DNA from 3 places in the Ruegeria sp. H4 genome. Region 2 is predicted to be linked to each of the others. Evidence: riboswitches for the same ligand, from Rfam matches in the RefSeq annotation. Region 2 holds a riboswitch; each other region holds the start of a gene.
The links. Region 2 has a riboswitch for cobalamin ahead of ACR0KG_RS18990 (energy-coupling factor ABC transporter permease). Riboswitches for the same ligand answer to the same signal wherever they lie in the genome.
Positions count from the first base shown of each region.

Region 1: linked by a shared signal. The riboswitch ahead of ACR0KG_RS09405 (DUF1636 family protein) and the one ahead of ACR0KG_RS18990 (energy-coupling factor ABC transporter permease) in region 2 are both predicted to bind cobalamin.
Region 3: linked by a shared signal. The riboswitch ahead of ACR0KG_RS14930 (DUF1636 family protein) and the one ahead of ACR0KG_RS18990 (energy-coupling factor ABC transporter permease) in region 2 are both predicted to bind cobalamin.

Region 1 covers NZ_JBQFOC010000001.1:1,886,678-1,897,258, forward strand. The annotation lists gene ACR0KG_RS09380 (extracellular solute-binding protein) at 1-875, opposite strand, end outside; gene ACR0KG_RS09385 (LacI family DNA-binding transcriptional regulator) at 1,103-2,122, shown strand; gene ACR0KG_RS09390 (iron ABC transporter permease) at 2,124-3,134, opposite strand; gene ACR0KG_RS09395 (ABC transporter substrate-binding protein) at 3,136-4,089, opposite strand; gene ACR0KG_RS09400 (ABC transporter ATP-binding protein) at 4,102-4,878, opposite strand; gene ACR0KG_RS09405 (DUF1636 family protein) at 4,875-5,231, opposite strand; cobalamin riboswitch at 5,330-5,546, opposite strand; gene ACR0KG_RS09410 (D-lyxose/D-mannose family sugar isomerase) at 5,605-6,270, opposite strand; gene ACR0KG_RS09415 (carbohydrate kinase family protein) at 6,290-7,216, opposite strand; gene ACR0KG_RS09420 (glucokinase) at 7,251-8,210, opposite strand; partial or broken gene ACR0KG_RS09425 (GH1 family beta-glucosidase) at 8,274-9,578, opposite strand; gene ACR0KG_RS09430 (LacI family DNA-binding transcriptional regulator) at 9,581-10,581, opposite strand, start outside.
Region 2 covers NZ_JBQFOC010000004.1:160,564-171,144, reverse strand. The annotation lists gene ACR0KG_RS19020 (DUF5928 domain-containing protein) at 1-761, opposite strand, end outside; gene ACR0KG_RS19015 (sulfotransferase family protein) at 903-1,721, shown strand; gene ACR0KG_RS19010 (carboxymuconolactone decarboxylase family protein) at 1,807-2,319, opposite strand; gene ilvD (dihydroxy-acid dehydratase) at 2,481-4,313, opposite strand; gene ACR0KG_RS19000 (helix-turn-helix domain-containing protein) at 4,420-4,980, shown strand; gene ACR0KG_RS18995 (CBU_0592 family membrane protein) at 4,980-5,249, shown strand; gene ACR0KG_RS18990 (energy-coupling factor ABC transporter permease) at 5,265-5,942, opposite strand; cobalamin riboswitch at 5,998-6,211, opposite strand; gene sseA (3-mercaptopyruvate sulfurtransferase) at 6,355-7,209, shown strand; gene ACR0KG_RS18980 (amino acid aminotransferase) at 7,209-8,393, shown strand; gene ACR0KG_RS18975 (aspartate/glutamate racemase family protein) at 8,472-9,161, opposite strand; gene ACR0KG_RS18970 (ammonium transporter) at 9,298-10,581, opposite strand, start outside.
Region 3 covers NZ_JBQFOC010000002.1:678,801-689,381, forward strand. The annotation lists gene hisA (1-(5-phosphoribosyl)-5-[(5-phosphoribosylamino)methylideneamino]imidazole-4-carboxamide isomerase) at 56-778, shown strand; gene ACR0KG_RS14880 (DUF2867 domain-containing protein) at 783-1,247, shown strand; gene ACR0KG_RS14885 (DUF302 domain-containing protein) at 1,251-1,697, opposite strand; gene hisF (imidazole glycerol phosphate synthase subunit HisF) at 1,818-2,579, shown strand; gene ACR0KG_RS14895 (phosphoribosyl-ATP diphosphatase) at 2,576-2,884, shown strand; gene ACR0KG_RS14900 (hypothetical protein) at 2,950-3,516, shown strand; gene ACR0KG_RS14905 (CoA-binding protein) at 3,519-3,989, opposite strand; gene ACR0KG_RS14910 (YHS domain-containing (seleno)protein) at 4,188-4,640, opposite strand; gene ACR0KG_RS14915 (hypothetical protein) at 4,746-5,060, opposite strand; gene rlmB (23S rRNA (guanosine(2251)-2'-O)-methyltransferase RlmB) at 5,041-5,814, opposite strand; tRNA gene ACR0KG_RS14925 (tRNA-Tyr) at 5,931-6,014, shown strand; cobalamin riboswitch at 6,252-6,457, shown strand; gene ACR0KG_RS14930 (DUF1636 family protein) at 6,541-6,915, shown strand; gene cobW (cobalamin biosynthesis protein CobW) at 6,919-7,974, shown strand; gene cobN (cobaltochelatase subunit CobN) at 7,980-10,581, shown strand, end outside.

The DNA of each region.
Region 1 (10,581 bases), on a different contig from region 2:
TCCCAATAGGGCAGCTCGGTCGCGCTGAACTCAAATGGCAGGTCTTTCTGCAGCAGGCCGCCAAACGAGCCCGAAGACCCAAGCCACATGGCAACTTTGCCTTCTTCGAACGGCTTGGCATTGTCGCCCCAGCCGGTGCCGTACCATTCAAACAACCCGTTTTCTTTCCAGTCGCTCACAGCCTGGAAATGGGCCTTGATGGCGTCGTTGTTGATCAGGATTTCGGTGTCGGTGCCGTCATAGCCGTTGTTGTTGGTCGCAAACGGCAGGTTATGACGCGACATGAAGTTTTCGGTGAAGATCCAGGGCAGGTGCGACTGGCTGAGCGGGATATAGCCTGCTTCTTTCAGCGCCGGAGCGGTGGTGGACTGGAACTCTTCCCATGTCTTCGGGGGTGTAACGCCTGCGGCTTCCAGTGCGTCTACGTTGTAGTACATGATAGGTGTTGACGAGTTGAACGGCATGCCGATCATCTTGCCATCGCTGTCTGCGTAGAAGTAGCGCACGCCAGCGATATAGTCATTGATGTCGAAATCAACGCCATTGTTGGCCAGCAGGTCCTGAACTGGGATGGTCGCACCCTTGGCACCGATCACTGTGGCGGCACCGGCGTCAAACACCTGCATGACGTTGGGTTGTTCGCCCGCGCGGAATGCAGCGATACCGGCGGTCAGCGTTTCTTCGTAGCTGCCCTTGTAGACCGGAGTGATTTTGTATTCGTCCTGCGAGGCGTTGAAATCCTCTGCAATTTTGTTGACGGTCTCGCCCAGCTGGCCGCCCATTGCGTGCCACCAGGTGATTTCGGTTTCGGCAAAGGCTGCAGTCGCGGTAAAGGCGACGGCGGCAGCAGTTGCGCAGAACTTAAGGTTGGTCATTTTGATCCTCCGGTTCGGTCTCGGGCACTTGCAGCGAAGCACCCGATGGCAGGTTTCTGCCAGGTTGTTTTGCAGGGCCCCCCTGCGGCGTGTCTCACGCGCAGCCTCCGACCCGCATCACGTGTCACGCGTGGATTCTGCACACGTGGTCACATACTGTTAACGTATGACAGTTCAGTGAAAGATTTCTAGCAATATTGACAAATTCTACCAAATCGAAGGACAGGATGGGCGTGGCTCAGGATCATGATAAACCTGCCGATAGGCGCCGCCGGGTGACCGCGCAAGCCGTTGCAGATGCGGCTGGTGTGTCGCGTTCAGCGGTTTCACGCGCTTTTACGCCAGGTGCGTATCTTGATGAAAGCAAAAGAAAAATCATCGAGAAAGTGGCCCATCAAATGGGCTATCAGCCAAATGCATTGGCTGCCGGGTTGAAGGACGGGCGCTCGCATCTGGTGGCCGTCTTTGTCGGCAATATGCGCAGTACATATGATTCCGAATTCGTGAGCGCCTTGGTCGGAAAACTGAACGCTTTGAACAAATGGCCGATTCTCATCGATGGCGGGGATCAGCGTGCAGAAGACGCGATCGAACAGGTTTTGCGTTATCCTTTGGACGCCTTGATCCTGCGCGGTGGCAGCATGCCGCGCGCATTGGTCACGCGGTGCACCAAGTTCGGTGTGCCGATGATTTCCACAGGCCGAATCGTCCAGGCACCGGGTGTCGACAATGTCTGTTGCCGCAATGCCGACGGTACGGGGCTTGCGGCCCAGGTGCTGGTCGACAAGGGGCGCACACGGTTTGGGTATCTGGGTGGCGCCCCCAGTTTCTCGTCATCGGCCGAGCGTAGATTGGGTGTGATCGGTGTTTTGGACAAAGCGGGGTTAAAGCTGATTGCCGAAGCCACAGGGGATTTCACTGTCGAGACTGGGCACGAGATAGCGCTGAAACTGTTTGCCGAGCACAAGTTGGACGCGTTGGTCTGTGCCAACGACGCCAGTGCGATCGGCGCGCTGACCGCCGCGCGTGAGTTAGGTTTGGACGTTCCGGGTGATCTTTCACTGATCGGGTTTGACGATATCGAAATGGCCAGATGGCCAAATTTCGATCTCAGTACCGTCAACAACCCCATTGATGATGCGGTTGATCAAGTTATTGCGTTGCTTGAACGCAGGCTGGCAGAGCCGGGCAAGCAAAGCGAAACCATTATGATCGATCCGTTTTTCGTCCCGCGTGGAACGCATTAGGTCAAACGTTTCGCGCCGATTTGAACAGGTACAGGAATACGAAAAGCGACCCGATCGATGTGGTCACGATGCCGACTGGTAACTCCTGAGGGGCCAGCAACAGTCGGGACACAATGTCAGAGGCGGTCAGCAGGATGGCCCCCACAATGGCCGAGGTGATCAACAGGTTGCGATGGAGCGTTCCCGCTATTCCACGCGCGATATGAGGGACCATCAGACCGACAAAACCGATGACACCCGCGACTGACACGAAGCTTGCCGTGGCGAGGGCTGCAACAAAGAACATACGAAAGCGCAGGCCCTGCACCGGGATACCCAACGTGGCGGCGGTGAAATCTCCGGTCAGAAGGGCGTCAAGCCAGCGGCTGCGATAGAGTGCATAGCCCAGGATCAGGGCCAGCCCGATCAAGACCAGTGGAAACGTCTCCCACCGGGCAAGGCCCAGTCCGCCCAGCATCCAGAAGATCACCGAATGGGCGGCGCGGTTGTCTCCGGAAAAGATCAGATAGTTGGTGATGGCGGAGAACAGGAAAGACACGGCAAGCCCCGCCAGGATCAGTTTTTCCGGTGCACTTGTGCGCAACCCCTGGACCAAGGCCAGCACGATGCCTGATGCGATCAGGCCGCCGCAAAACGCAGCCAGCGGTAGGGTCCATATGCCCAGCACATCGCCGGTGACCGTGATGACCAGAACAGCGCCCGCAGCCGCGCCCGACGAGAGACCGAACAGAAATGGGTCGGCCAAGTCGTTGCGCGTGGTGGTTTGCAGAACCACCCCCACAACACCAAGCCCCGCACCGATGACAGCGGCGAACAGCGCACGCGGCAGGCGCAGATCAAACACGATCCGATGCAGCGGCGACATCTCGCCTTCTGACAGACCTGTGCCCAGGCCGATGGCGGCAATGACATCCGCCACCGGGATCGGGGTTGTACCGTAGACTGTCGACAGCAGCAAAAGGGCGGTCAGAACGACCGCCCCCAGCACAACTATCCGGCCCGTCTGGACCATATCAGTTGGTCGCCGTCGGGTGCATCGCATCCGCCATCTTCTGGATCGCGTCGATATTTGCCGGTCCCGGTGTCAACTCTTCGTAACGCAGACCGATCCAGCGTTCATTTTTGACCGCATCTGTTTGGGACATCACTGGGTGCTCTTGCAGGAACTTGAACGTGTCCTCTGCCCCGTTGCCGGTCTGATAGTCAAGCAGCACCAGAAATTCCGGGTTCGATGCAGCAACCGCTTCCCACGAGGTGCGGCCCCAGCTAGTGTCCATATCATGGGTGACGTTTTCGCCGCCAGCCGCTGCGATCATCGCATCGGGGATGGCGAATTTGCCAGCGGTAAAGGGCGCATCTGCCGGGCCGTCCAGTAAGAATACACGGGGTTTGGCCAGATCGGCGGTCTTGGCTTCGATGGCAGACAGCTGTTCTTTCCAGCCTGCTACCAGTTCCTCGGCCTTTTCCTTGACATGCATGACCTGACCCAGACGCAGCACATCGTTGAACAGCAGGTCCATGCTGGCCTCAGGGCGGTCCTTGTCTAGATGCACGCAGCTTTCGGTCAGGATCATTGTCTTGATGCCGAACGGGGCCAGAGTGTCCGGGGTCACGTCGCCGCCGGGCTTCATGCCATAATACCAGCCCGCGAAGAACAGATCGGGCTCGGCCGCAACCAGGTTTTCGACGGTTGGGTATTTCGGCGCCAGTTCCGGGATGTCACCGCGCAGCTTATCGAAATCAGGGCTGGTCTTATACCAACCTGTGATACCGGTCAGGCCAACGATGTGTTCTTGCAGGCCCAGCGCAAAGGCCATGTCTGTCATGTTCATGTCATGCACAACCAGCCGTTCCGGCTTGGCGTCGAACACCAGCGGTTCGCCGCAATTGTCCACGGTTACTTCATGGGCCGCCGCGCCGCTGGCCAAGCCGGTGATCATCAAAGCTGACCAAATTTTCTGTTTCATCAATGTCTCCTGTTAAGATGAAAGCGTTCGTTTTCGGATATCCAGCGCCGGGATCACGCGCCCTTCGTGCTGGAAGCACAGGTAGTCAACACCAAACGTGTCGCGCACATGATCCGGCGTTAGTATCTGGTCGACTGGCCCAAAGCCCGTCATGCGTGTGGATTTCATCAGCGCGACATGGCTGGCGAATTCCGGGATCATGACAAGGTCGTGCACGATCATCACCACCGTCACGCCCAGTTCGGCCACCAGCGACAGCATGTGCCCTTTGGCATCGGGGTCCAGATGATTGGTGGGCTCGTCGAGAAACAACAACGAGGGGTTCTGCGCCAATGCACGCGCGATATGAGCGCGTTGGCGTTCGCCGCCCGAGAGCCGCTGCATCGGCTTGTCCGCCAGATGGGTTAGCTCGGTCGTGCGTAGAACGCGCGCAAGATCCATCTTGTGGTCTTCTGCCGAGCGGTTGCTTTGAATGGGAATCTGGCCCAGCGCAATGTAGTCGCGCAGCTTTAGGCGGCCATCGGGCAGTTCCTGCTGACCAACAACCGCAATGGTCCGGGCGCGTTCCTGCGCAGACAGGCTGCGCAGGCTTTGACCGTTGATCCGTACGTCCCCCAGCGCCAGACGCTCGACCCCACAGAGCAGGTTCAGCAGCGTTGTTTTGCCGGCACCGTTCGGACCGGCGATGGCAAGGATCGCCCCTTCTTCCAAAGAGAACGAGACGCCTTGTAGCAACACATCGCCATTCAGGGCGTAGTATTCCAGATTCTCCGCGACCAGAAAGCTCATGCCTTACCCGCCTTTGGAAGACGAGGCAGACGTGCTAGAGTTTTGAACAGCAAGGCGGGGGGGCGATCCGTTGCGCTGGTCCAACCGCTCTCGCTGTCGCGGTACTGATGGGCGAAGGTGGCGATCGCATCCAGATCGGCGGTGCTTTGAATATCGCCAAACAGGTATTGCGCCTTGCCTTCGGCTTGCAGACCGATGGCCATGGGACGTTCGCATCCTGCCATGCACGGGATCAGTCGCGTAGCGAACCCGTCTGGCAGCGACGCGTCCAGCAGAATTTGGGCGGCGCTGGCTTCGATCTCACCCTGGCAGGTCGAGCAGATCAGCACAAAGTGATCAGCGTTGCGGTTCATTGCCACCCTCAACGCGCAGAACGCCCGTGTCGAAAGTGCCAGTCCCCAAAGGGCGCAAATATGCCATCAATCCTCCTTCCAGGACGCCCCGTCCCGGGTTGGTTTCACAGGTGATGGCAGGTCTCCTGACTTGCGGGTCGTTGCTTGGCCAACCTTCCCGGCCTTCTCGGGCCAGTGGTGATTTGGCGTCGCTCTCCGCTTACAGTTGCGGGGGCAGTTACGGACTTGGCCTGTTCCGATATTCCGGGGGCCGCACCGTATTCCCATTTTCATCCCGCACCCAAAGCTGCGGGAACCATCACAGGTCAGCTATTCTGGACAAGACACGCTTGTCAAGCAATCGCTGAGAGGCTCGGGTCAATCTCGGGGTAGATCAGTAATCCGCAACCAACAGGAATTCGGCCTCGGTATCTTCTTCGATCGTGGCAAAGCGGGGGATGGGTTGTTCGAACACGTTATCGGTGCGGTCGTCGTTTACGGTTGAGACCTCGCCGATCAGGCAATCCCCGCGCTCGGCCCAGAAGGCGTGCCAGATTCCGGGCATAAGGGTTACACTTTCGCCGGGTTTCAGGCGCAGCAATTCGCCCGGAGTGATGGTGATATCGCATCCGTCGCTGGGCACCACAACCGGTGTGTCGCGGTCTACGCTGCCATCGGGGTTCGAGGCATAGATCTCCATCACCAGATCGCCGCCGCCCCGGTTGATGATATCCTCGGCTTTGACGATATGACGATGCATCGGCGACAGCTGCTTGTCGCGCGAGATCAGCAGTTTTTCTGCATAAAGCATCCCACGACCCTGGCTCAGATCGTTCTCATCCCCATTGCGCAGGGTGAACAGGAACAGGCCAAGCTCATCAAATTTGCCTTGCCCGTAGTCGGTGATGTCCCATCCCAGTCCCCGGGCGCGGATCGTGTCGGCCTTGGCGCTGCGCATCTGATCCGGAGACCAGTCGGCAAAGGGGGGCAGGATGAAACCGAAAGACTGGATAAAGGCCTGTGCATCGGTCTTGATGTGGTTGATGTCGGAACGTTTCATGTGACTTCCCTTTTTGGGACTAGAGCTCGTGCGCCCAGGGCGGGTTGGCCCCGGCACGCGATACGGTGACTGCTGCAACATCTGCACCCAACGCTAAAGCTGCACGCAGGCTTTCTTTTGTCAGATCGCGCAGCCCGGCTTTGGTCAGATGTCCGGAACGGTGAAGTTCCGCCAGCACGCCAGCGTTGAACGTATCGCCCGCCCCCACCGTATCGACAACCTGAACCGCTTTAACCGGTATCGTGGTTTCCGAGCCATCGCGTAGATAACCCGAAGCCCCCTGGCTCCCACGTGTAACAATCACAACCGCGGGACCGGCTTGCAGCAACAAAGGCACTTTCTCGGCATGGGTTTCGGGCCCCGGAATGATCCAGTCCAGATCTTCATCCGAGACTTTGAGGATATCGGTCTGCGCAATCATGGCATTCAAACGGGTGCGGTATCTGGTCTGATCCTGGATAAACCCCGGTCGGATGTTGGGGTCCAACATCACCGCTCGATCCGTCCCGTGATGGCTTAGCAAGGCAGCATAAGCATCGGCGCAGGGTTCGCAGGCAAGACTGATACCGCCTAGATACAGGGTCGAGATGGCGGGCAGTTGGTCGGGCAGATCCTCGGGCTGAAGCATGCGCCCGGCGGTGTTCTCGTCAACGAAGTTGTACGATGCATGACCATCGACCAGTTTCACAAACGCCAAAGTGGTTGGGCGGTCGCTGGTGATCACATGGGAGGTATCCACATGGCTCGCTTTCAGCGTATCCGCCAATTGTTCACCAAACATATCGGACGACAGGCCGGTCAACATGCCAACAGGCGCGCCCAATCTCCCCAACGCGATCGCCGTGTTGAAAATTGCACCTCCAGAATGGGGTACATACCCTTGGGCACCCGAGACTGTAGGCTCGGTGATCATATCGATCAGCGCTTCTCCGCAGCACAGGATCATCCCGCGTTCCTTCATTGAGAATTGTCAGGCGGTTCTACCGCATGAGGGCATTTTTGCAGAAGTTGTTAGCGCCAACAATGCCAAATTCGACCTGTTCTGAGATATAGAGATCCATTCCGCGCCGCAGCTCGCTGAACCGGCCACCATTGTTGAAGGCATCCAGAAAACTGTCTCCGAACAGCCAGCGGTTTTTTTCCGCCACGCCACCGACCAGAAAGACGCCGCCTATTGGCATCAATGTGACGGCCATATCCCCTAGCAAAGCGCCCAGATGCGTTGTGAACAGCGATGCGGTTTGAACCGCGTGCCGATCAGTGCCGGATCGCGCATCCTGCAGGATATCCCGCGCCGGGCGCGCGGAGATATTGGTTTGACCCGCCGCCATTGCCACTGCTCGATACAAGATCGGTAATCCGGTGCCGCTGAGGAACATCTCAGCTTCCAAACTCAGGCTGTCACCAAAGAAGCATTCGGGTGCAATACGCCGGGCCGCGTCAAAGATATCAACCTCATCCCGGTGGCGCGGCGCAAGGCCGACATGGCCTCCTTCGCCCGAGACGGTGTGATAATGCCCTTCGGAATACAGCAACGCCCCGACGCCCAGCCCAGTTCCGGGTCCGACCACCAGCCGCGTGCCGAGTGGAGGCGTGGGCGCCCCCTGCAAGACGGTAACATCATCGGACGTAACCTCGGCCACCGACCATGCAGCGGCGGTGAAGTCGTTGATGACATAAGTGTGCCGGGCACCGGTGGCTTCGGCCAGCTCAGCCTCGGACAAGTCCAGATTTGCGTTTGTGAGTTGAATCACGCCAGCCTGAACCGGGCCTGCACCTGCGGCAACAACTGCCTGAGGATCAGTTCCGACGTCATCTCGCAAACTGTGAAATGCGTTAAGTAAGTCGGACAAGGAGCCGGTTGGATGTTTGCGCAATTCTGTCAGCGCACCGTTCTCGACAACCCCAAGCCGGGTATTGGTGCCACCGACATCGGCCACTAGGTTCCAATGCTCGTGGACTGACCCTGCTGGCTGCGCGAGTGGCAGGGCAACAGGGTTCCCTTTGGCCAGCGAGGCTTTTAGGGCGAGATATGAGGCTTTGGGTTTACGCTCCAGCGTCTCGAAGTCCACATCGACCAGACCGAACCGCTTCTCATACCCAAAGGCCCATTCGTAGTTGTCGAGCAGAGACCAGGCAAAATAGCCTTTGACTGGGGCGCCCTGATCCAATGCATCCTGAACGGCCGCAAGATGCTGGTTTAGGTAGTCGATCCGATCATCGTCCTGATCCCGTTTAGGACTGGCCATGCCGTTTTCGGTCACAAATAGGGGAAGGTCGCCAGTGTATTCCTGCGCCGTTCGGGTCAAAAAGCGGGTGAGGGCGGCTGGTTCGATCTCCCAGTCCATCTGGGTTTTGGGCAAAGGTCCGGGAACCTCTTTCAGGCTGGGCCAGGCGGTATCAGACGGGGCAATCAGCTTACGTGTGTAATAGTTCAGCCCGCACCAATCGACAGGTGCGCCGATGGTGTCAAAGTCGTCCTGCCAACCCGTGGGCAAATGAGGCGCGAGCCCCTCTAGAACATTCGCTGGATAAGCTTTCTTGAACGCACCGCCCAGAAAGAACCGGTTATAAATCCCATCATACAGATCCGCGGCCTTGCGAGCCTCGGGGCTGTCATCGGCGGGTTCGGCCCATTCCAGATTGAACACCGCACCTAGATTGGACATTCCAAGCCCGCGCATCGCCTGAATGGCGCGACCATGTGCCAGCAGCACGTGATGCATGGCCCGCGCAGCAGCTCGGATATCGCGCATGCCGGGGGCGTGGTGGCCTTCGAAATGGCTCAGCCAGCTGACGCACCAGGGCTCGTTGATGGGGGCGACGCTATACATGCGATCCCCGATCCGGCCCATGATGATCTCGGTGAAATCTGCAAACCACCCGGCGATATCACGGTTGCGCCAGCCACCCAGATCAGCAAGGGCCGAGGGCAATTCCCAGTGATAAAGCGTGGCACAGGGGCGGATATTGCGCTCTAGCAAGGCATCGGTGAGGCGGTCGTAATAGTCCAGCCCGGATTGGTTCACCGAGCCGCGTCCATCGGGCAGCACCCGAGCCCAGCTGGTGGAAAAGCGGTAGCAATCGAAACCAGCCTCGCGCACCAGATCGAAATCTTCCGGAAACCTGTTCAGATGATCACAGGCCAGATCACCGTTTTCCTGCCGCACGACATTACCGGGCGAGGCGGCGAAGGTATCCCAATGGGTCTGACCAGCCCCACCTTGGGCGTGACCTTCTATCTGATAAGCAGAGGTTGCCACACCAAAGAGGAAGTCTTTGGGAAAGTCAGAACGAGTATATTTCATTGCTAGTACCTGTTGGGCGCCGGGCCTGTTGATCTGCCTACTACCAGTTCAGCTTCCAGCAATCTAGTTTTGGTCGGCGCATCCGGGGATTTGATACGTTCGATCAGCATATTGGCCGCTATCTCCCCGGCCTTGCGAACAGAGGAGCGGGTGGCGGTGAAGATCGGAACATCTTGCCCGTTCTTGAGATAGGACAGGTCATCGTCATGGGCGATGACGGATATATCGCGCCCCATTTGCAAGCCCGCTTCGTCAATCGCGCGCCGAACGCCGATAGCAGAAATCATCGAAGAAATCAGGATTGCGGTTGGCGGATCATCAAGGGCAAGCATCGTGCGTGTTTCGTGGTGACCATAGACTTCGGTCATCTCGGCGCTGCGCATCAGATTAGGTTCAGGTGCGATCCCTGCCTGCGCCAGTGCAGCAAGATAGCCATCACGGCGGCGCTGGGCGAAATCCATGTCTTCAAGGCCGTTGATCAATGCGATGCGCCGATGGCCCAGATCCAGCAGGAATTGGGTCGCCCGCAGGAATGAGCTTTTGTTGTTCACATCAATCCAGTCATAGGGCAGGTCAACACCGGTCGAGCGGCCATGTACAATGAACGGAACTGACATTTTGCTGAGAACGGCAATACGGTGCTCATTCACCTTTGGGCCCTGGAGCACCACGCCATCAACTGCACCGCGCTGGAACAGGCTGCGATAGGCCTCTTCGATCGAGGTGTCATCGGCATTGGTGAACATCATGTCGTAGCCATGCTCGGCATATGTTTTTACGGCCCCGGCGACGAAATCTCCAAAGATGGGGTTCACCATCTCGTGCTGAGACGAGCTGGGGATCACATGACCGATGACCATGGATTTGCCTGTCGCCAACCCTTTGGCGCGGCTGTTTGGACGATAGCCATGTTTAGCAGCTGCTGCCTGAACGCGCGCGCGCGTGGTCTCATTCACTTCCGGATAGCCGTTTAGGGCGCGACTGACAGTGGTCGGCGACAACC
Region 2 (10,581 bases):
TAGAACGTCACCGGCATCCCATAATCGGAAAACATCAGGAAGGTTGGCGTGCGGTTTTCAATCTCACCCTTCGGGATAAGATGGCGAACAAGGGTCTGAAAGAACGTCTCATCCGGGATCCAGGTTGTTGAAAAGAAGCGGATCACATCGCGGCGTTTTTTAAGAAACTCCAGGATCATCTCAACCGTGCGGCGGCGCAGGCACCACCATTGGCTGCCGATCATGATCTGCAGGTCTTCGGGGATGTCGCGCGTCAGCTTGAATCGTTTTTGCAGCTCGAAGGCGGCATAAAAGCGTTTGGATTGGGTACGCTCATTGAAATAGTGACGGTAGATCAGACGGTCCTCTTTCATCCCGGTCTTGATCCAATTGCTGGCGAAGAAATCGTGGCTTTCAATGAAGTCCATGTCGCGCTCATCGAGAAAGCGATGCGTATACTCCGCCGTTTTGATCGCCATGCAATCGCCCGACAGCATATAAAAATGCGTGGCGCGCGGGAAGGCGTCAACGGCGGCCTGCAACGCGTTCAGGGTCGCCTGAACCAAAGACCATTCGCCCCAGCCGCATTTGATCCGTTTGGTGGCGAAGGTAACATTGGGATTGTCTTTCAGCGCGCTTCGAATGATTTCGTAGTCTGTGTGTAGCGCCCGCGCATCGAAATGGATCGCCATACAGTCGCCAGCGGCGGTTAACTGCTCGGCCTGCGCAATGATGGCCTCAGGGTCTTTGTGACACAGCAGGATATAGGCAATCTTTGCCATATGAGGTCGCAATTCCCGTTTTTGCCCGACTGCACCCGTGATACTGAGGATGAGCGATTGAATAAACAGAATATTTTTGGTTTTTTGATGTCGAAAGCTGGCATATCAAGCTGAGAGCAAGCCAGCAAAGGAGGCGCGCCAATGGGGTTTCCCGGCACCTGGATGACCGAGAGCGAAAGCATGGTTTACCGTGTAGTGCCGAAATGTGCGTGCTCGACCATTGGTCAGATCATGTATTACTCGGATCATGGCCAGTTTTTTGATGGCGATATCCATGACGCCAAGGATGGCATGCACAAATGGGCTTTTGATCAAAGCCAGGGCATGATCGCGACCAATGTGCGCAACCACGGGTCCTATTCTTTTACCTGCGTGCGCAATCCCTATACCCGCATCCTTAGTTCGTTCTTTGACAAGATCTGCGGCATTCAGCGTAACGGCAAGCGCTATCGGGGCAATCTGGTACCGACGCTGATCTACAATTACGGAATCGAAGTTGGTGGCGATGACGGCAAGGGCGAGTTCGACCAGATTGCCAGCTTCCGCCGATTCCTGCTGTTTGCGCGCGACACGATCCGCTGGCGTCGCCCGATGGACCCGGACATTCACTGGTCAGCCATGTCGGGGCACGTTTCGACCTTCATTGTGAATGGCGGTCAGTATGACCGGATTTTCTGGACCGAGGCATTCAATGACGGGATGCAGGGTGTACTGGAGAACGTCGAAACCGCCCATCCGGTGACATTGTCCGAGATTCCGCGGTTCAACGAATCCGAAGGGCATGGGCCAAAACGCGCCCATCCGGTCGAGGACTATTTCGATGATCTGTCGATGCATCTGGTCTATGAAATCTACAAACAGGATTTCGAGCTGTTCAAATACGATTTCGAGAACCCTGGTAACAAAATGCCTGTGGGTGAGATCGATCTGGACGAGGTACACGCCAAACTGGGCGATTGAGGGGCAATGGGTGCCGCCGTGCAGAGATTCTTCTGCTTAGAAAATAATTTGCACATTAGCGTCTGCTTTGAGCCCAGAGTGACAGTCAGTTTCTGATCCCATCCGCCATCGTAGCATAAGAATTTTCTAGGCCATCGACCGTAGGGTACGGACGCATCGGCTCGTCAGGCGTATTGATTCCAGAAGCAAGGACGATGGTGTTAATGAAGTCAAATATACCACAGACTTCGACAACTTCGTAAAGTGCGCCTTCTCGCCATCCCGCCTGCCGGGCCAATTCAAACGCCAATACAATCTCATCGCTGTCTCTGCCGCGCAGGCATCGAGCATAGTTCAAAAGCGGTTGGATGCGCCTGCTAGTGTTTTCTATCGGACCTGAGAATACTTCGGAGAATACAGTATGATAGAACACGCAGTATTGGGTCATGTTTAGCTTTGAAACGAATGCCGCAATTGCTTCCCGTTCTCCTCGCGAAAGCTCGCCGTCAGCACACATGATGTCATCAAGCAAGCGGATTAGAAGCTCAGAGTTCCGTGGGAATAGCTTGAGCACATCAGAGAGGCCACTTTTTGCAGACAAGCCATCAAAAATTGCCATGTAATGATAACCCCGCTCAAAATTTCACCACGGCGAAACGCGATCCGCCATTGAATCAAAACACACTAGCACCGGACACTATCAATATCAGCTTTGTCCGCGCAAAAGAACAAAAACGGCCCACCGGATAGGTAGACCGTTTTTGTTGAGCGGTGTCTAACTCAAACCTGACGCACGGCCCCTTTGGCGGCGCTGGTGGTCAGTTTGGCATAGGCCTTCAGCGCGGTAGAGACCTTGCGCTTGCGTGGTTCTGCCGGTTCCCAGCCCTTTTCGTCCTGCTCTGCACGACGCTGGGCCAGTTCCTCATCCGACACAGCCAGATGGATTGAGCGGTTGGGGATGTCGATCTCGATCGTGTCACCCTGACGGACCAGACCGATCACGCCGCCTTCGGCCGCCTCGGGTGAGACATGGCCGATGGACAGGCCCGAGGTGCCGCCCGAGAAGCGACCATCGGTCAGCAAAGCACAGGCTTTGCCCAGACCTTTGGATTTCAGATACGAGGTCGGATACAGCATCTCCTGCATCCCCGGCCCGCCACGCGGACCTTCGTAGCGGATGACGACCACGTCGCCTTCTTTCACCTTGCCGGTCAGGATGTCGCTGACCGCCTGATCCTGGCTTTCGCAGACATAGGCCGAGCCGGTGAAGGTCAGGCTGCTGGCATCCACGCCCGCCGTTTTAACGATACAGCCATCCAGCGCGATATTACCGAACAGAACCGCAAGGCCTCCGTCCTGAGAAAACGCATGTTCCTTGGACCGGATCACACCGCCTTCGCGGTCGGTGTCCAGTTCCTTGTACCGGTTCGACTGGCTGAACGCCTGCGTGGTGCGTACACCGCCCGGGGCTGCCTTGAACAGGTCCTGCGCCGCCGGGTTGTTGGCAACCTTGATGTCCCAATTGGCAATTGCTTCGCCCATGGTCGGCGTGTGAACAGTGCTGCAGTGGTTGTGGAACAACCCAGCGCGGCTGAGTTCACCGAGGATCGAGAAGATGCCACCGGCGCGGTGGACGTCCTCCATATGCACATTCTCGGTGTTCGGTGCGACTTTGCACAGGCACGGCACCTTACGGCTTAACCGGTCCATGTCGGACATGGTGAAATCGACGCCGCCTTCGTGGGCGATTGCCAGCAGATGCAGGACCGTGTTGGTCGATCCACCCATGGCGATATCCAGGCTCATGGCGTTCTCGAAGGCATCAAACGTTGCGATCTCGCGTGGCAGGAAGCCTTTTTCGTCCAGATCGTAGTGCCGCTTGGTGATCTCGACGATCCGGCGACCTGCTTCAAGGAACAGCTGTTTGCGGTCCGCATGAGTGGCGAGGGTGGAGCCATTGCCTGGCAGTGCCAAACCCAGTGCCTCGGCCAGACAATTCATTGAGTTCGCCGTGAACATGCCCGAGCACGAGCCGCAAGTGGGGCAGGCGTTTTCCTCGATATGCTGAACCTGCTCGTCGGTGAACCGGTCGTCAGCGGCGGCGACCATGGCATCTACAAGGTCGATCTTCTTGGCATCCAGATCAGCGATGTCGATTTTACCAGCCTCCATCGGCCCGCCCGAGACAAAGATCGCTGGAACGTTCAGACGCATCGCAGCCATCAACATGCCTGGCGTGATCTTGTCACAGTTCGAGATACAGACCATCGCATCGGCGCAATGGGCGTTGACCATGTATTCCACCGAATCCGCGATTACTTCGCGCGAGGGTAAGGAATAGAGCATCCCGTCGTGGCCCATGGCGATGCCGTCATCCACCGCGATGGTGTTGAATTCCTTGGCAACACCGCCAGCCTTTTCAACCTCTCGCGCGACCATCTGGCCCAAATCCTTCAGGTGGACGTGACCCGGCACGAATTGAGTGAAGGAGTTGACAATGGCGATGATCGGCTTGCCGAAATCATCGTCCTGCATACCGGTGGCACGCCACAGGCCGCGGGCACCGGCCATGTTGCGGCCGTGGGTAGAGGTTCTGGATCGGTACATTGGCATGATGCTGTTTCCCTTTTGCCCCGGTTGCGATATGCGGGGAATGTGCGTTATAGCGCACGTATCATATGTGCGCTATAACGCACAAGAGGATTCGAAAGACAACGGCATGGCTCCGGACGAAATAACACTGAAACTAAGGGATGTGCGGGCCGCTTCGGGGTTGAGCCTGTCGAAAGTTGCCGAAATCACCGGTGTCAGCAAAGCGATGCTAGGTCAGATCGAACGCGGCGAATCAAGCCCGACGATCGCCACGCTCTGGAAGATTGCCAAAGGATTTCAGCTGCCGCTCAGCGCGTTGATCGACACCGTGAATGGTGATCCGTCGGTTTTTCAAACCGTTACCTTTCCCGGCAGTATCGAGGTCAAGATCGTTTTCCCCTTTGATCCGGCCTTGGGGGCAGAGACATTTCACGTCAACCTCGACCCGAACCAAAGCCATGAGTCCCCTGCCCATGCCGCTGGTGTGACCGAGGAGGTCTTTGTGCTCAGCGGCACGCTGGACATTCTGAAAGGTGAGGCTTGGGTGTCTTTGCAAACGGGGCAGGGACTTCGATTTGCAGCGGATGTCCCGCACGGATATCGCGCAGGTGCTGAAGGGGCGGCGTTTTTGAACATGCATCACTATGCGCAACAGCCGGATGTTCAGGAAAACGGCAAGGTTCATTGATGAGTGAGTTTTTCAACAGTCTGACCATCGTGGACGCCATCGGTTCCTTCGGGGCTCTGATCGTGGTTGCCGCCTATTTCGCGACGCAGATGCGGTATATGAATTCCGAAGATCTGGCGTTTCCCGTGGTGAACCTGCTGGGGTCTGTTTTGATCGTCTATTCGTTGCTTCAGAACTTCAATCTGGCGTCGATGCTGATTGAAGGCTTTTGGATCATCATAAGCGTGATCGGAATTGTTCAGCATTTCAGGTTGCACCGCGCTGGGTAGCGCGGCGCAATAGGGTTATACAGCGTTGTGGAGGCGGGGCGTAAACAGCCCAATCCGGCCCAGACCTCGCATGGATTTTGCTGCGGCCAACACGGCTAGATCGGCCAGCGGTTCGATCAGAATAACCAGCATGTAGGCAGCGCCGAAACTGGCGACCGCTGTAAAGTTCTCGGCCCCAAATCCTTGGCCATAAAAGGCCCAGAACGCCACCCAGATGACGACACCGCCCTGATAGGCCGTCGATAGCGCAAGTGCCTGAGAATACTTCAGATCAATATAGGCTGTATTCGGCGCAATGATGCGGTTGGCCAAGGCCTGCAAGGCAAACAACGGTACCAGCAACGTTGTCATGTTCATTCCGAACTGTGGCAGGTCGAAAGGCGCCAGAAAAAACCCCTGGATAAACAAGCCCGCGATCAGGCCGATAGCGGCAGGGGCCGCACCGAACAACAAAAACAGGGTCGATCCCAGAATAAAATGAACCTCCGACACCCCGACCGGGAAGTGCGGCAACACCTCAAAGAAGGTGAAAACCAGCCCGGTGGTCAGGGCTGAGCGAATGGCCAGGCTGGCAAGGCCGCTGCTTTTCAGGCTGTCCCATGCCAGTTTAGCGGTATAGAGCCCTACGCCAGTTGCGGTGGCGTAGCTCAAGACAAGTTTGGCGCCATTTACGACGCCCGGTTCGATATGCATAGTTTAGTCTCCTTCCCGTCACACCCGACGGCAGAAAGGTTTAAGAATTGGGCTTTCGCCCGGTTTGCACATGGCAGGTCTCCTGACTTGCGGATTGGCTTCGATCCCGGCCTTCCCAACCGATTGCCTCGGTCAGTGGCCATGATGGGGCGAAACTCCGCCTACAGTTGCGGGGGCAGTTCCGGAATTGACAGGTACTGTCGCACCGGATTCCCTTTTCATTCCTCAGGGGGAATTCCCCTTTGGAAACCATGTCCGGCAGGTGTCTGGCGCGGGGTGCCGCCTGTCAAGCAGGCAAACGTGTATGTTTGGAAAAAATTGTCAGCGCGCCGGGGGGTGCAGGCCTTGGCATGGCTTGCACGTTTGGCCGCTCGGATATAGGGAAACTCAGACTCGCTTAGGGGAGGCTTTGATGCAAGACGATCCGAAAACCCTGGTATCTACCGACTGGCTGGCTGCGCATATCAAGGACCCGGATCTGCGGATTCTGGACGGGTCGTGGTATCTGCCCGCGCAGAATCGCGATGCCAAGGCGGAATATGATGCGGGCCACATCCCCGGCGCGCGCTTCTTCGATATTGATGACATTTCGGACCACCGCTCGGACTTGCCGCATATGGCGCCGCCGGTCGAGAAGTTCATGTCACGCCTGCGGGCGATCGGCGTGGGCGATGGTCATCAGGTGGTCGTCTATGACGGGGCCGGGCTGATGTCGGCCGCGCGGGTCTGGTGGCTGTTCCGTCTGATGGGGCAAGAGAATATCGCCGTTCTGGACGGGGGTTTGCCGAAATGGCAGGCCGAAGGGCGAGAGGTCGAAGATCTGCCCCCTGTGATCCGGGATCGCCATATGACCGTCCGGGTACAGAACCATCTGGTACGCGACGTAACACAGGTGTCCGCCGCCGCCAAACTGGCTGATCATGAGATCATCGATGCCCGTGCCGCCGCCCGCTTTGCCGGAACCGAGGCTGAACCGCGCGAAGGGCTGCGATCGGGCCACATACCAGGCTCGCGCAACGTGCCCTTTGGCAGCCTGCTAAATAGTGACGGCACGATGAAGTCGCCCGATGCGTGCCGCGCCGTGTTTGAGGCCGCAGGCGTGGATCTGAATAAACCGGCGATCACCTCGTGCGGTTCAGGCGTGACCGCTGCAATCCTAAGCCTTGCGCTTGAACGCATGGGCAAAAAAGACCACGCGCTTTATGACGGCTCCTGGGCTGAATGGGGTGCCTTCCCAACCCTGCCCGTCGCAACCGGAGAAATCTGATGTTCGAGAACCTCAAACCGCAGCCCGCCGACAAAATCCTGGCGCTGATGCAGATGTACCGCGAAGACCCGCGTGATCAGAAGATCGACCTGGGTGTCGGCGTCTACAAGAATGCCGAAGGTGTTACCCCGGTAATGCGTGCGGTCAAAGCCGCCGAAAAGCGCATTCTGGAGGAGCAGGAGAGCAAAGCCTATACCGGTCTGGCAGGTGATCCGGCCTATGCCGATGCGATGATCGGGCTGATCCTTGGCGATACGGTGCCGCGTACCAAAATTGCCGCCGTTGCGACACCGGGCGGGACGGGTGCCTGCCGTCAAGCGTTCGAGATGATCCGCATGGCCAATCCTGAGGCGCGCGTGTTTGTATCGAACCCGACATGGCCAAACCACCTGTCGATCCTGAGCTACTTGGGTATCGAGGCGGTTCCGTATCGCTATTTTGACGGCGAAACCCGCGGCGTTGATTTCGACGGTATGATCGAGGACCTGAAAACTGCCAAGGCGGGCGACGTGGTTCTGCTGCATGGTTGCTGCCATAACCCGACCGGCGCAAACTTGAACCCCGTGCAGTGGCAAGAGGTGGTGAACCTGATCAACGAGCTTGGGCTGGTTGCCATGATCGACATCGCCTATCAGGGTTTCGGCGACGGTCTTGAGGAAGACGCGCAGGCAACCCGTCTGGTGGCATCGTCGGTCAAGCGCTGCCTGATCGCGGCGTCTTGTTCGAAGAACTTCGGCGTCTATCGTGAGCGGACCGGCCTGCTGATGGCGATCAGCGATGATGCGGCGCAGACGGCATTGAACCAGTCGACGCTGGCCTTCCTGAACCGCCAGAACTACTCGTTTCCGCCGGACCATGGCGCACGGGTCGTGACCACCATCCTGAACGACGACGCCTTGCGCGCAGATTGGGCCGCTGAGCTGGAGGAGGTGCGCCTTTCGATGCTGGGGCTGCGTCAGCAACTGGCCGGCGAGTTGCAGAGGCTGACCGGATCAGACCGGTTCGGCTTTGTCGCCCAGCACCGCGGCATGTTCTCACGCCTCGGCGCGGCCCCCGAACTGGTCGAGCAACTGCGCAACGATCACGGCATATATATGGTGGGGGACAGCCGGTTGAATATTGCAGGTCTAAACGCGACGACCGTTCCGATCTTGGCACAGGCGATTGTCGACGTCGGGGTTTAATACTCGCACTTATTGGCAAAGGCCGCGTCATTCGCGCGGCCTTTTTCGTTTCAATTGCAAATTCCGTTGATCCGGGCGTCAGGACAAAGCCATGTCCAACGCGGCTTGGCAGTGAATATGTGTGGTGTCGAACACCGGGTAGGGCACGTTTTCAGTGTTCAGTAACATGCCCACTTCAGTGCAGCCGAGAATGAGGCAATCCGCACCCGCGTCGTGTAACCGCTGCGCAATTCCGACAAAGTCCGAGCGGCTTTGTTCCTTGACGATGTCCTTGCATAGTTCTTCATAGATTATGCGATGTGTTGTCTGTTGGTCTTCAAGGGTCGGCAGAACGGGGGCCAATCCAGCCGCGCGCAGGCGATCCGTGTAAAACGTCTGCTGCATGGTGAAAGCTGTTGCCATCAAACCGGGCGATTGGAGCCCGACATCTTGAATGGCGTGTGCCGTTGCATCGGCAATATGCAGCAACGGAATCGAAACGCCCGCCATCATTTGCTGGGCCAGTTTGTGCATCGTGTTGGTCGCGAGAATGATGAAATCAGCCCCGCCGCGTTCCAAAGCCAATGCCTCTTGGTTCAGAATGTGCCCGGCAGAGTCCCAATCCCCCTGGACCTGCAGGGTTTCGATTTCCGCAAAATCCAGTGAGCGGATGAGCAACTGGGGTGAGTGCAGACCCCCAAGACGATCTCGGGTCAAGTCGCATAGGATACGGTAGTAAATCCGCGTCGAAGCCGCAGACATGCCACCGAGAATGCCGATTGTTTTCACGATATGCTCCGAAACCTGCGCCGCTTGATCCTATCTGAAGTGCCGCCATCGGATGATCTCGTCAAGAAATCATAGTGTACCCAGAACAAAAAAAACCGGGCGCGAACGCCCGGTTTTGCAGTGTCTGTCCCAGGTCTTAGCCTTTAGAGAATTCCGGATAAGCTTCCATACCCAGTTCTGCCATGTCGAGGCCGTTGATCTCGTCCTCTTCGCTGACACGGATGCCCATTACCGCTTTCAGGATGGACCACACGATCAGAGCGCCGACGAAAGTGAACACACCGTATGCGACGATACCGGTCAGCTGGGTAATCAGGCTGGCCTCGCCGTAGAAGATCACGGCGATGGTGCCCCAGATGCCTGCGAACAGGTGAACAGGGATGGCACCAACAACGTCGTCGATCTTGAACTTGTCCAGCATCGGAACCGCGAAGACCACGATGATACCGCCAACTGCACCGATCCATAGCGAGCCAAACAGGGTCGGAGCCAGAGGTTCAGCGGTGATCGAGACCAGACCGGCCAGCGCGCCGTTCAGCACCATGGTCAGGTCAGGCTTCTTATACAGAACCTGGGTCAGGATCAGGGCAGCAACTGCACCAGATGCGGCAGCCATGTTGGTGTTGGCAAAGATGCGCGACACGTCGGTTACGTCACCCACGGTGCCCATGGCCAGCTGTGAGCCGCCGTTGAAGCCGAACCAACCCAGCCACAGGATGAAGGTACCCAAGGTGGCCAGCGCCAGATTCGAACCGGGCATCGGGTGAACCTTGCCGTCTTTATACTTGCCGATACGCGGGCCAAGGATCAGACAGCCAGCCAGAGCTGCCCAGCCACCGACAGAGTGCACAACTGTAGAACCAGCGAAATCCGAGAAGCCAGCTTCGGACAGCCAGCCGCCGCCCCACTGCCAGGAGCCAGAGATCGGGTACATGATACCGGTCAGCACGACCACGAAGATCAAGAACGGCCACAGCTTGATCCGTTCGGCCACGGCGCCGGACACGATCGAGGCGGTTGCAGCCACAAAGACCAGCTGGAAGAAGAAGTCCGAACCGATTGAGGCATAGTCCAAAGCAGCCTCGGCCGGGTCAACACCAACTGGATCAAGCACGGTTGGGCCGCCAATGGCAAAGAAACCATTGAAGTCGCCGGGATACATTGTGTTGAAGCCAATCAACCAGTACATGATCGCGGCAATGGAAAACAGTGCCACGTTTTTGGTCATCTGCATGGCGACGTTCTTGGAACGCACCAAACCGCCTTCCAGCATGGCAAAGCCTGCCGCCATGAAGAAGACCAGGAAGCCCGCCATCAGGAACAGCAGGGTGGTAAAGATATACTGGGTGTGCAGCGCGGCTTCGCCGGTAGCGGCCTCTTGCGCCAGACCCATCTGCGGCAGCACGACAAGCGCGGCGGC
Region 3 (10,581 bases), on a different contig from region 2:
CGGCCCGGCTTGTGCGATATGCCGCCCATGTAACATTCAGATAAGGTCGCCCGACATGATCCTCTACCCCGCCATCGACCTCAAAGACGGCAACGCCGTGCGCCTGCTGCGCGGAGAGATGGATAAAGCCACCGTTTTCAATGAGGACCCGACCGCTCAGGCCCGTGCGTTTGTCGAGGCCGGGTGCGAGTGGTTGCACCTTGTCGATCTGAACGGCGCTTTCGCGGGTGAGCCGGTGAATGCCGCCCCGGTCGAAGCGATCCTGAAAGCCTGTGATGTGCCCGCGCAGCTGGGCGGTGGTATCCGGGACATGGCAACCATCGAGACCTGGATCGACAAAGGGCTGGCCCGCGTCATTCTGGGAACAGTCGCTGTCGAAAACCCTGATCTGGTGCGCGAAGCGGCCAAAGCCTTCCCCGGCAAGGTCGCCGTTGGGATTGATGCACGCAACGGCCTGGTCGCAACCAAAGGTTGGGCTGAAGAAACGGACGTTCAGGTCACCGATTTGGCGCGCAGTTTTGAGGACGCAGGCGTTGCGGCGATCATTTACACCGACATCAACCGGGACGGGGCGATGCAAGGCCCAAATATCGACGCAACCGCCGCGCTGGCGAAAGCTGTTTCAATCCCTGTGATCGCTTCGGGCGGCGTCTCTTCGATTGAAGACCTGCTTGCCCTGCGCGATTGTGGCGCAGCCTTGAATGGTGCCATTTCCGGCCGCGCCCTTTATGATGGGGCGATCGATTTGAAAGAGGCTCTGACAACTCTCAGAGAATAGCGCGATGTTCCATTCCGCTGTCAAACGCACGGCACTATCGGCCCGAAGCTTGCTTCACAAACGAATCAAACAGGGCGATTTCCTGGACTGTTTCAGTGTTGCGTCGGATTTGTCTCCACGTCAGGCAGCAGAGATTATCACCAGCTTTCCGGCATGGGCCATGGCGCTTGTTCGGCTACGCGGAGTATTCGTGGCGCCGTTCGGGCTCAGCACCAGCGGACCGAGTGCGAGCGACAAGGTCGGGATATTTCCGGTTGAACATGACGATGAGACCGAGGTGATCGCAGGCTTCAACGACCGTCATCTGGATTTTCGTGTGTCGGTCTTGTCTGAAGATGGCCGTATATCGCTGGCGACCTGGGTTCACCGGCACAATCTGGGCGGACGATTGTACCTGGCTGTGATCCTGCCTTTCCACATCCTGATCGCCAGAAATGCGCTTGCACGCGTCAGTCGCGCAAGCGCCTAGGGCTTAACCAGCCGCCGCCGCAGTCAGTTTGGCCAGCGCTCCGCGCATTTTCTCGACCACGGGTGAGTTTTCGACTTCGTCCAACTCGTCCATCGTTTCTTTCGGGTCATCATAGGCCAACCAGACCTGACCCTCTGCATCTTGATAGGCCTGCACCTTCAGCGGCAGGAACAGCCCTGCACGAGGGTCAATCAGCATGGCAGGCGTGCCCAGAGCGGGGTTTCCGAAAATCAACACCTGGTTGGGTGGGATCGGCGTGCCCACATTTTCGGCCCCCGCCGCATGGTCAATCCGCGCAAAAACGGTTGCGCCCGCATTGCCCACGGCGGCTTCCAGTGCATCCAGCGCCTCGGTCACGGATTTTTCGGTTTGTATCTTGATAATATCGTCAGCCATGGCGGTCAAAGCGCCTCCGATTGTAAAAACTGATGCCAGAAGAAGATGTTTCATCGCAGAAGTCCTTTTGCTGAATTTCACACCTAACTTCCATGGCTTCGCCGCAGATCACAATCACAAGTCTGGCATCGGCGGGGCTTTGCCGGTAGAGGTGCGCCAAACAAAGGAAGGTTCATGCTCAAGACCCGCATCATACCCTGTCTGGATGTTGCCGATGGCCGTGTGGTCAAAGGCGTGAATTTCGTGGGCCTGCGCGATGCGGGCGATCCGGTGGAATCGGCCAAAGCCTATGATGCCGCAGGCGCGGACGAGATCTGTTTTCTGGACATCCACGCGACGCATGAAAACCGCGGCACGATGTTCGATGTGGTCCGGCGCACTGCCGAACAATGCTTCGTACCCCTAACCGTAGGTGGAGGCGTGCGCACCAAGGACGACGTGCGCGCCCTGCTGCTGGCGGGAGCTGATAAAGTCAGCTTCAACTCGGCCGCCGTCGCCAACCCGGATGTGATCGCAGAGGCCGCGAACCAGTTTGGTAGTCAGTGCATCGTCTGTGCCATCGACGCCAAAACCGTAAGCCCGGGGAAATGGGAGATTTTCACCCATGGCGGACGCAAACCTACCGGGATCGATGCGGTCGAGTTCGTCAAGACGGTTGTAGCCAAAGGTGCAGGAGAAATCCTGCTGACGTCTATGGACCGTGATGGCACCAAGGCCGGATTCAACCTGCCCCTGACCCGAGCGATCAGTGATGCAGTGGACGTGCCAGTGATCGCCAGTGGCGGTGTTGGTACCCTCGACCATCTGGTCGAAGGTGTTATTGAGGGTGGTGCGAGCGCAGTTCTGGCCGCCTCGATCTTCCATTTCGGCGAATACAGCATCCGCGAGGCCAAGGAACACATGGCTGCTGCGGGTATTCCGATGAGGTTAACATGAGCATTCTCCAAGAACTTGCCGCGACGATCGAAGCCCGCAGAGGGGCTGACCCTGACTCCAGCTGGACCGCCAAACTGCTGGCCAAGGGCCCAGAAAAATGCGCCGAGAAATTCGGGGAAGAAGCGATTGAGGCGATCATCGAAGCCGTCAAAGGCGATAAGGACAAGCTGACCTCCGAGGTGGCAGATGTGCTTTACCACCTGTTGGTGATGCTTGCCGCGCGCGATGTTGCGCTGGATGATGTGCTGGTTGAACTCGAACGACGTCAAGGCACCAGCGGCATTTCTGAGAAGTCCGCGCGCTAAGTAAGCTTCCGATCCGTCAATCCCAGCCTTATGATCCTTCGAGATACCCAGTAGGGAAAATCGGAATGATCAAAGCTTTGGCAATTATTCTGGCTCTTGTGGGTTTGGCATCCTGCACTACCCCTCCCCCGCAGACTGGGGATGAGGTTCAGCGTCTTGCGGCCGAGATTCGTACCCTAGGGCCCGGGATTGACCCGGAAGAGGCCGACCGCGCCGCCCGGGTCGCCTATGCCTATACCGCCCAGTTGGCGCAGGAATATCAGATCACTGATCCCCCGCTGATCCACAACACGAAGGTCAACCAGGGGCTGCGCCCGCGCGGGCTGTGCTGGCATTGGGCCGAAGACATCGAGCGCCGATTGAAGCAGGAACAATTCGAAACACTTACGCTGCATCGCGCCATCGCAAATGCCGACAACCCTTTCCGCATCGACCACAGCACGGCGATCATCAGCCGCGCCGGAGACTCGATGTACGAAGGTGTTGTACTGGACCCTTGGCGTTATGGCGGGGTTTTGTTCTGGTCTCCGCTGTCAGACGACAGACGGTATGACTGGGTTCCGCGCGATGTAGTTCTCGAAAAACGGCGCCTCGAACAGGTGGCGCGGTTGAAACCTTATGTCGCCAACTAGGCTCAAAGCTTTGATGAAATGATGCCGGTACTGAACCCGCCCATGCGCAGTTCGCCAAATAGGCGCTGATATTCGATTTTGGGGCAACGGTTCATTACCACATCCACCCCGCGGGCCTGCGCCGTTTCAGCAGCCTCAGGATGCTCGACTCCGATCTGCATCCAGATGGTCCGAATCTTGGGGAACACTTCTAGCGCCTCATCGACGATGGCTGGAACAGCCTCGGAGCGCCGAAAGATATCGACCATATCGACAGGTTCAGAAATCTCGGACAGCGCACCACGCACCGTTTGGCCAAATAATTCCTTGCCAGCATGGCCCGGATTGACGGGGATCACGATATATCCTTTCAACGAAAGATACCGCGCTACATAATAGCTGGGCCGCACCGGATTCATCGACACCCCAACCACAGCGACGGTTTTGGTGCGGTGCAGGATGGTTTTCAGATGATCGTCGGAATAGTCAGCCATGGCCGCATCCTAATCACAGCCGCAAAAAAGAAAAAAGCGCCCAAGAAGCCTTGGGCGCCAGTTGTTGGAACGAGGGACAGTGAAATGACCCGCGGCAGTTCCGTTCCGCGGTCACTGTGACATTTAGGCATGATCTGGTTAAAAAAAAGACCAAGCACTCATTTTTGTGATGACTTTCTACAAAAAACGGAAATCTGCCTAGTCTTCGTACAGAATGACGGGCCAATTCTCTTCGGCCAGATGGATATTTGCCGTCCTGTCCTGTTCCCAAATCCGCTCAACCGCCGGGGAATGAGTGAGGTACAAACGCCCATCCACGACCTGCCATGCCATGGGGTCAGTGCTTTTCAGAACACCATTTGCCATCGCATAGGAACAATAGCCCCCGAACTGAGGCGCAAAGGCGCGCGGGTTGCTTTCAAACCGTTCGCGATTTTCCTGCGACGCAAAATGCCACTGGGCCCCTTTCCACATGACGGCAATGCTTGGTTCACCCCGAACCGGTACTGTACTGTCGAAATAGGACACTGGATCATACCCCGCCATCGCGGCGCCATCGGTCGCAAAATAGACAGGTTTGTCCTGCGCCCAAGCGAAAGGTGCAAAAGCGATGGCTGTCAGTATACCGAATATGAAACGGCGGTTTTGCATCTGGGTCCTGTAGCAAAGAATCGAGCACCTAAGATGCAATTTTTGAACCGCTGTGAAACCCCCGTTGACGTGGATGTGAACATCCTTGCGAATGCATGGCAGCCCTTAATCAAAGATGTCTTCTATAACATCCCAGGCTTCATCCAGAACACGATAGAACGTGCTCTTTTTCTTCTTCTTTTTTCGAGACTTCGGAGGTGCTGCATGGCTGATCGCCGTACGAGCAGGCTTTGATTTTTGAACTTTGTGCTTTGGCAACATCTTAAGGTCGTGCAGAGGCGCACCACAGCTTGAACAACTCAGCTCGTGCCGTTTCTTCCCGGTCAGAACCAGGGCAGCCCGAGTACCGCAATAGCAGCAGGTTGCGATTTTGGACGGTCCGGAAATAGCGATCTCCTGTCTAATGGTGCCGAGAGGCATATAGGGCGATTGCGGCAGCATTTGAGACGTTCAGTGACCCAAATCCCCCGGATGCGTCAATTTTCACCAATTGATCCACAGTCTCTTTGGTCTTTTGCCGCAATCCCGGCCCTTCAGCACCCAATACCAGTGCCACAGGTCGATCCCTTTGGTTCCCCAGGGCTGTTTCAATAGTTTCATTCGCCTCGCCATCCAGACCGAGCACCAGAAACCCCATCGACTGAAGCTCGGTTATGGCATCGGCCAGATTGCGCACCCTTAGATAAGGCTGACGTTCCAATGCGCCGCTGGCGGTCTTGGCCAGTGCCCCGGTTTCAGGGGCCGAATGATGCCGGGTTCCGATCACAGCACTTGCACCCAGTACTTCGGCTGACCGAAGAATCGCACCCACATTATGTGGGTCCGTTACACGGTCCAGTAGGATCACGCGGGGATGTTCCCGTCCGATGCAGTTCTCGGCCAAACCGCCCCACTCCAGCGGCTTAACCTCAAGCGCTGCCCCTTGATGCACCGAACCCGCATCGATCGGGGCACTGAACTTGCGCGGATCAACCATCTCGGCCTCGATCCCTGCGAATTCAATGGCTTCGAGCAGTTTGTCCCGCGCGTTTCGTGTCACAATCAGGCGCAGTTTCTGGCGCTTGGGGTTCATCAAGGCGTCGCGCACGGCGTGTAAACCAAACAGCCAAACCGTTTCGGCCGCTGCTGCTTTTCGTGCCTGTTCCTTTTCAACAACCCACTTGGGTTTTTTCATTCTGAGGGCCTCCGGGCCATGAATTCGCTTTCCTGCGTCAATGCCGTATTTTCCTGTTGACGCTCCTTTGGTGCGCTAGTAATCACGCCTCCACGTCAGGTGCAACGCCTGACAGTGGGCGACAGGCCGCAAGGTGTGGCAGGGGACTGTAACTCCCTCGCGGAGACGCACGCCTGGTTCGATTCCAGGGTCGCCCACCACTCTTACAAAGCTTCCAGATACCAAAGCATAACGCCCCCGCCATTGGTCGGTGTCTTCAGTTATGAAGAGCAGTCTAGTTATTCGTCAAACATTTGGTTCAGTGAAGTGCTCGCTGTTAACCTTTTCGAAAGCCGCAGGCTAAGCCCAGCCATGCCGCCCAGCGACTGCCACAGGTCGTTTTTCTGCACCCGACGTTGCGGTTGTCGGCGACACGCTTGACAAGCACCGTATCAGTGCCGCATGTCCGATCCGTTGGTGTCCTCGTAAGAGGATGAAAAGGGAATGCGTCAACGGGTTTACCGCCAAACGCAGCCGCCCCCGCGACCGTGACCGGAGAGGGTGCCCAAAGCCACTGGCCAAAGGCTGGGAAGGCGGGACATCCGACAGGGTATACACCCTGACATCCGCAAGCCGGGAGACCTGCCAGCGCCCGAAGATGAAACCGGACGGGGTGTTCCGGTGTGGGGCTTGGATCGGCCCACATGAAACCCCGTCCCCCAGATTTGACTAAGGGGGATGAGAGAGATGAGTAAAGCCGCACCAGTTGAACTGCTGGTCTGCACAACATGCCGCCGTGGCCTGGCAATCGAAGATGACACCCAGCGCCCCGGCGCTTTGCTACATAAGGCGCTGGAACAGGCGGGCGTGCCAGATGGGATCCATCTGAAACCCGTAGAGTGCCTGTCAAATTGCGATCAAGGCTGTTCCATCGTGTTGCGCGGCGGACCCACGCGTTGGACTTTTGTCTACGAAAACCTCAACGAAACCGACCATGTCGAAACGATCATCGAAGGTGTGACCAAGTATTTGGCCACTGACGATGGTTTGGTCAAATGGCGCGAACGTCCTGAACATTTCCGCAAAAACTGTGCGGCCCGTATTCCCCCGATTGGAGCTTGACCCATGTCTACTCTTGAAAAACTTCCCGTCACTGTCATCACCGGCTTTCTGGGCTCGGGCAAAACCACGCTGGTCAAGCACCTGATGCAAAACCCGCAGGGCAAGCGTCTGGCGGTGGTGGTCAATGAATTCGGCGATGTTGGCGTTGATGGCGACATCCTGAAATCCTGCGCGATCCCGGATTGCCCGGCGGAAAACATCATGGAGCTCGCGAACGGCTGTATCTGCTGCACCGTGGCCGACGACTTCATCCCGACCATCGAAGCCTTGATGGCACTGGAGCCGCGCCCTGACCACATCCTGATCGAAACCTCCGGCCTCGCCTTGCCTAAGCCGCTGCTGAAGGCGTTCGACTGGCCCGATATCCGGTCGAAAATCACCGTTGATGGCGTGATCGCGCTGGCCGATGCCGAGGCCGTCGCAGCCGGTCGCTTTGCGCCGAATGTGGCAGCGGTGGATGCTCAGCGCCTCGCCGATGACTCGATCGACCATGAAACGCCCCTATCCGAGGTGTTTGAGGATCAGATTTCCTGCGCCGATATCATCCTGCTTACCAAGCCTGATCTGGCCGGTCCCGAAGGCGTGGCCAAAGCGAAAGAGATCATCGCCGCCGAGGCCCCACGACCGCTACCCGTGGTCGAGGTCGCCGAGGGTGCGGTGGATGTGCGCGTCGTTCTGGGTCTTGAGGCCGCAGCCGAGGATGACATGGATGCTCGCCCGTCGCATCATGACGGTCACCACGATCACGAGCATGACGATTTCGAAAGCACCATCGTCGAGTTGCCGGAACAGTCTGATCCCGCCGATCTGGTCGCCAAAATCGAACGTCTGGCCACTGAGCTGAACATTTTGCGCGTCAAAGGCTATGCCGCCGTTCAAGGCAAACCGATGCGCCTGCTGGTGCAAGCCGTCGGTGCTCGTGTGCGTCACCAGTACGACCGCCCGTGGGGGCCCGGCGAGGAACGCCGCTCGCGCATGGTAGTGATCGCCGAGCATGACGACATCAAAGAAGCAGAAATCCGCGATATCCTCGCGGGTGTAACCGAGGCTGCCGAGTAAGGCCCATGCACGTCGTCTTCCGCGAAAGCCACGGGTTAGAAGAAACGGAAACCCCAACCGATCTGGGCCAGAGCCCGGCGGATTTGGTGGTGCTGTCCTTCTCGGACAGCGACCTTGGCGCTTTCGCGGCAGGCTGGCATCGCGGTGGCGGGCCCGAGGGGCGCATGCCCACGATGCGGTTGGCGAACCTGACGGCGTTGAAACATCCTCTGTCCGTCGACACCTATGTGGAACAGACGTTGGAGGGCGCCAAGGGCATTCTGATCCGTCTCATTGGCGGCGTGCCTTACTGGGCCTACGGGTTGCAGCAGGTTCTGTCACTGGCGCAGGCCAAGGGCATCGCGCTGGCCGTCCTCCCCGCCGATGGGCGCGAGGATACGAGGCTGGATGAATATTCCACCCTGCCCGTCTCGACCCTGCGGCGGCTGGCGCATCTGTGTGACACGGGCGGCGAGGTTGCCGCACAGGCCGCACTGGCGCAGATGGCGCTGGCGGCGGGGCTGTATGCCGGGCCGGTGATGGGAGCCAAGACGATCTCCGAATGCGGTACGTGGTGCCCGGATCGGGGCGTGATCCCGGTTAAGACGGCCTTTGCGGGCGACGCAAAACGCATCGTTGTCACCTTCTATCGCGCCTATCTGACCTCGGCGGACACGGCCCCCGTCGCCGCCGTGATCCGCAGCTTGCGGGATCGCGGGTTCGAGGCGGTGGGCCTTTTCGCCCCTTCGCTCAAGGCTCCTGCTGCCGCTGAATGGCTGCGTGACAGCATCGTCGCGCTGAAACCTTCGGCGATCATCAACGCAACCTCTTTCTCTGGCAAAGGCGCATCGGGTACGTCCCCTCTGGACGCAGCGGGCGTGCCCGTGTTTCAGATGGCCCTCGCCACGTCACGCCGCAAGGCATGGGCCGAGGCGGAACGAGGCCTCTCCCCAGCCGATCTCGCCATGCATGTTGTGCTGCCCGAAGTGGACGGGCGCATTTCGGCGGGCATTGCCTCATTCAAGGAACCGGGCAAGCGTGATCCGCATCTGGAATATTCCCGCTTTGCCCACCGGGCTGAGCAAGAGCGGATCGAAGCGATCATCAACCGTGTCACAGGCTGGTTGACCCTTCATAACAAGCCCAAGGCAGATCAGGTACCCGCGCTGGTGCTATCGACCTACCCCGGCAAGGACTGGCAAATGGCGCACGCGGTGGGCCTCGACGCGCTGGCCTCGGCCGAGGCGATCCTGGCCGATCTTCAAACCGAGGGCTACCGCACCGCACCGGCTGAGCCGATTGCTGAAACCCTGCTGGACGCGCGCATCTCATGGTCTTTGGAAGATTACCAGGCAGCCCTGGCTAACCTGCCCGAGCAACTGCGCGTCGATCTCCAAACTGTTTGGGGCAAGCCAGAAGACGACCCGGTTTTTACCGAGGGCGCGTTCCACTTCACCGCCCTGCGCCGAGGCAACGCGCTGGTTGCACTGCAACCCGAACGCGGTACGCCCGAGCTGCGCGATGACGACTATCACGATCTGTCTCGCACCCCGCGTCACAGCTACGTCGCCTTCTATCTGTGGCTCCGCAAGGGGTTGGGCGCAGACGCTTTGATCCATATCGGCGCGCATGGCACGCTGGAATGGCTTCCGGGCAAATCCGTTGCGCTGTCGGCGAATTGCTGGCCCGAGGCGCTGATCCGTGACCTGCCGGTGATCTATCCCTTCATTGTCAACGACCCGGGCGAGGCCGCGCAGGCCAAGCGCCGGATCGGGGCTGTGACGCTGGGTCATATCCCGCCTCCGATGAAGGAAAGTGGCACCCCGGATCGCATGGTTCGGCTGGAATCGCTGTTGGATGAGTTCTCGAATGCGGATGGCCTCGACCCCAAACGCCGCGATCGCCTGCAGGAAGATATCCGGGATGAGGCGCAGGCCATCGGGTTGGAGAGCGATCTGGGCCTTGATCAGGCCACCTGCACTGCCGAGGCGATCACCCGCATCGACCGCTTTGTCTGCGATATCAAAGAAAGCCAGTTCGGCGACGGGCTGCATATCTATGGCCGCGCGCCTGAGGTTTCCGGCACATTCGACCCCGCACCCTCGGCCCATGCAGAACGCAACGCTCTGATCGACGCGTTGGCCGGCAAGCGGATCGAGGCTGGGCCGTCCGGTTCCCCCTACCGCGGCCGCTCGGATGTTCTGCCGACCGGGCGGAACCTATATACCACCGACCCCCGCTCGGTTCCGACGCGGGCGGCCTACACTCAAGGCGTCAAACTGGCTGAGGAACTGGTCCGCCGCCACCTGCAGGAAGAAGGCGATTATCCCAAGGGGCTGATCATCGATCTGTGGGGCTCAGCCACCATGCGCACGGCGGGCGAGGAATTCGCCATGGCGCTGCACCTGCTGGGCGTGAAACCGGTTTGGGACAAAGGCTCCGAGCGGGTCTCGGGGATCGAGGTGCTGCCGATCACTGACCTCAGCCGCCCACGTCTGGACGTGACGCTGCGTGTGTCGGGCCTGTTCCGGGACGTCTTCCCGACCCTCTCGGCGCTTTACGGTCAGGCGATCCGCGCGTTGGCGGCGCGGGATGAGGCGACCGACTGGAACCCCTATGCCGGTCAAG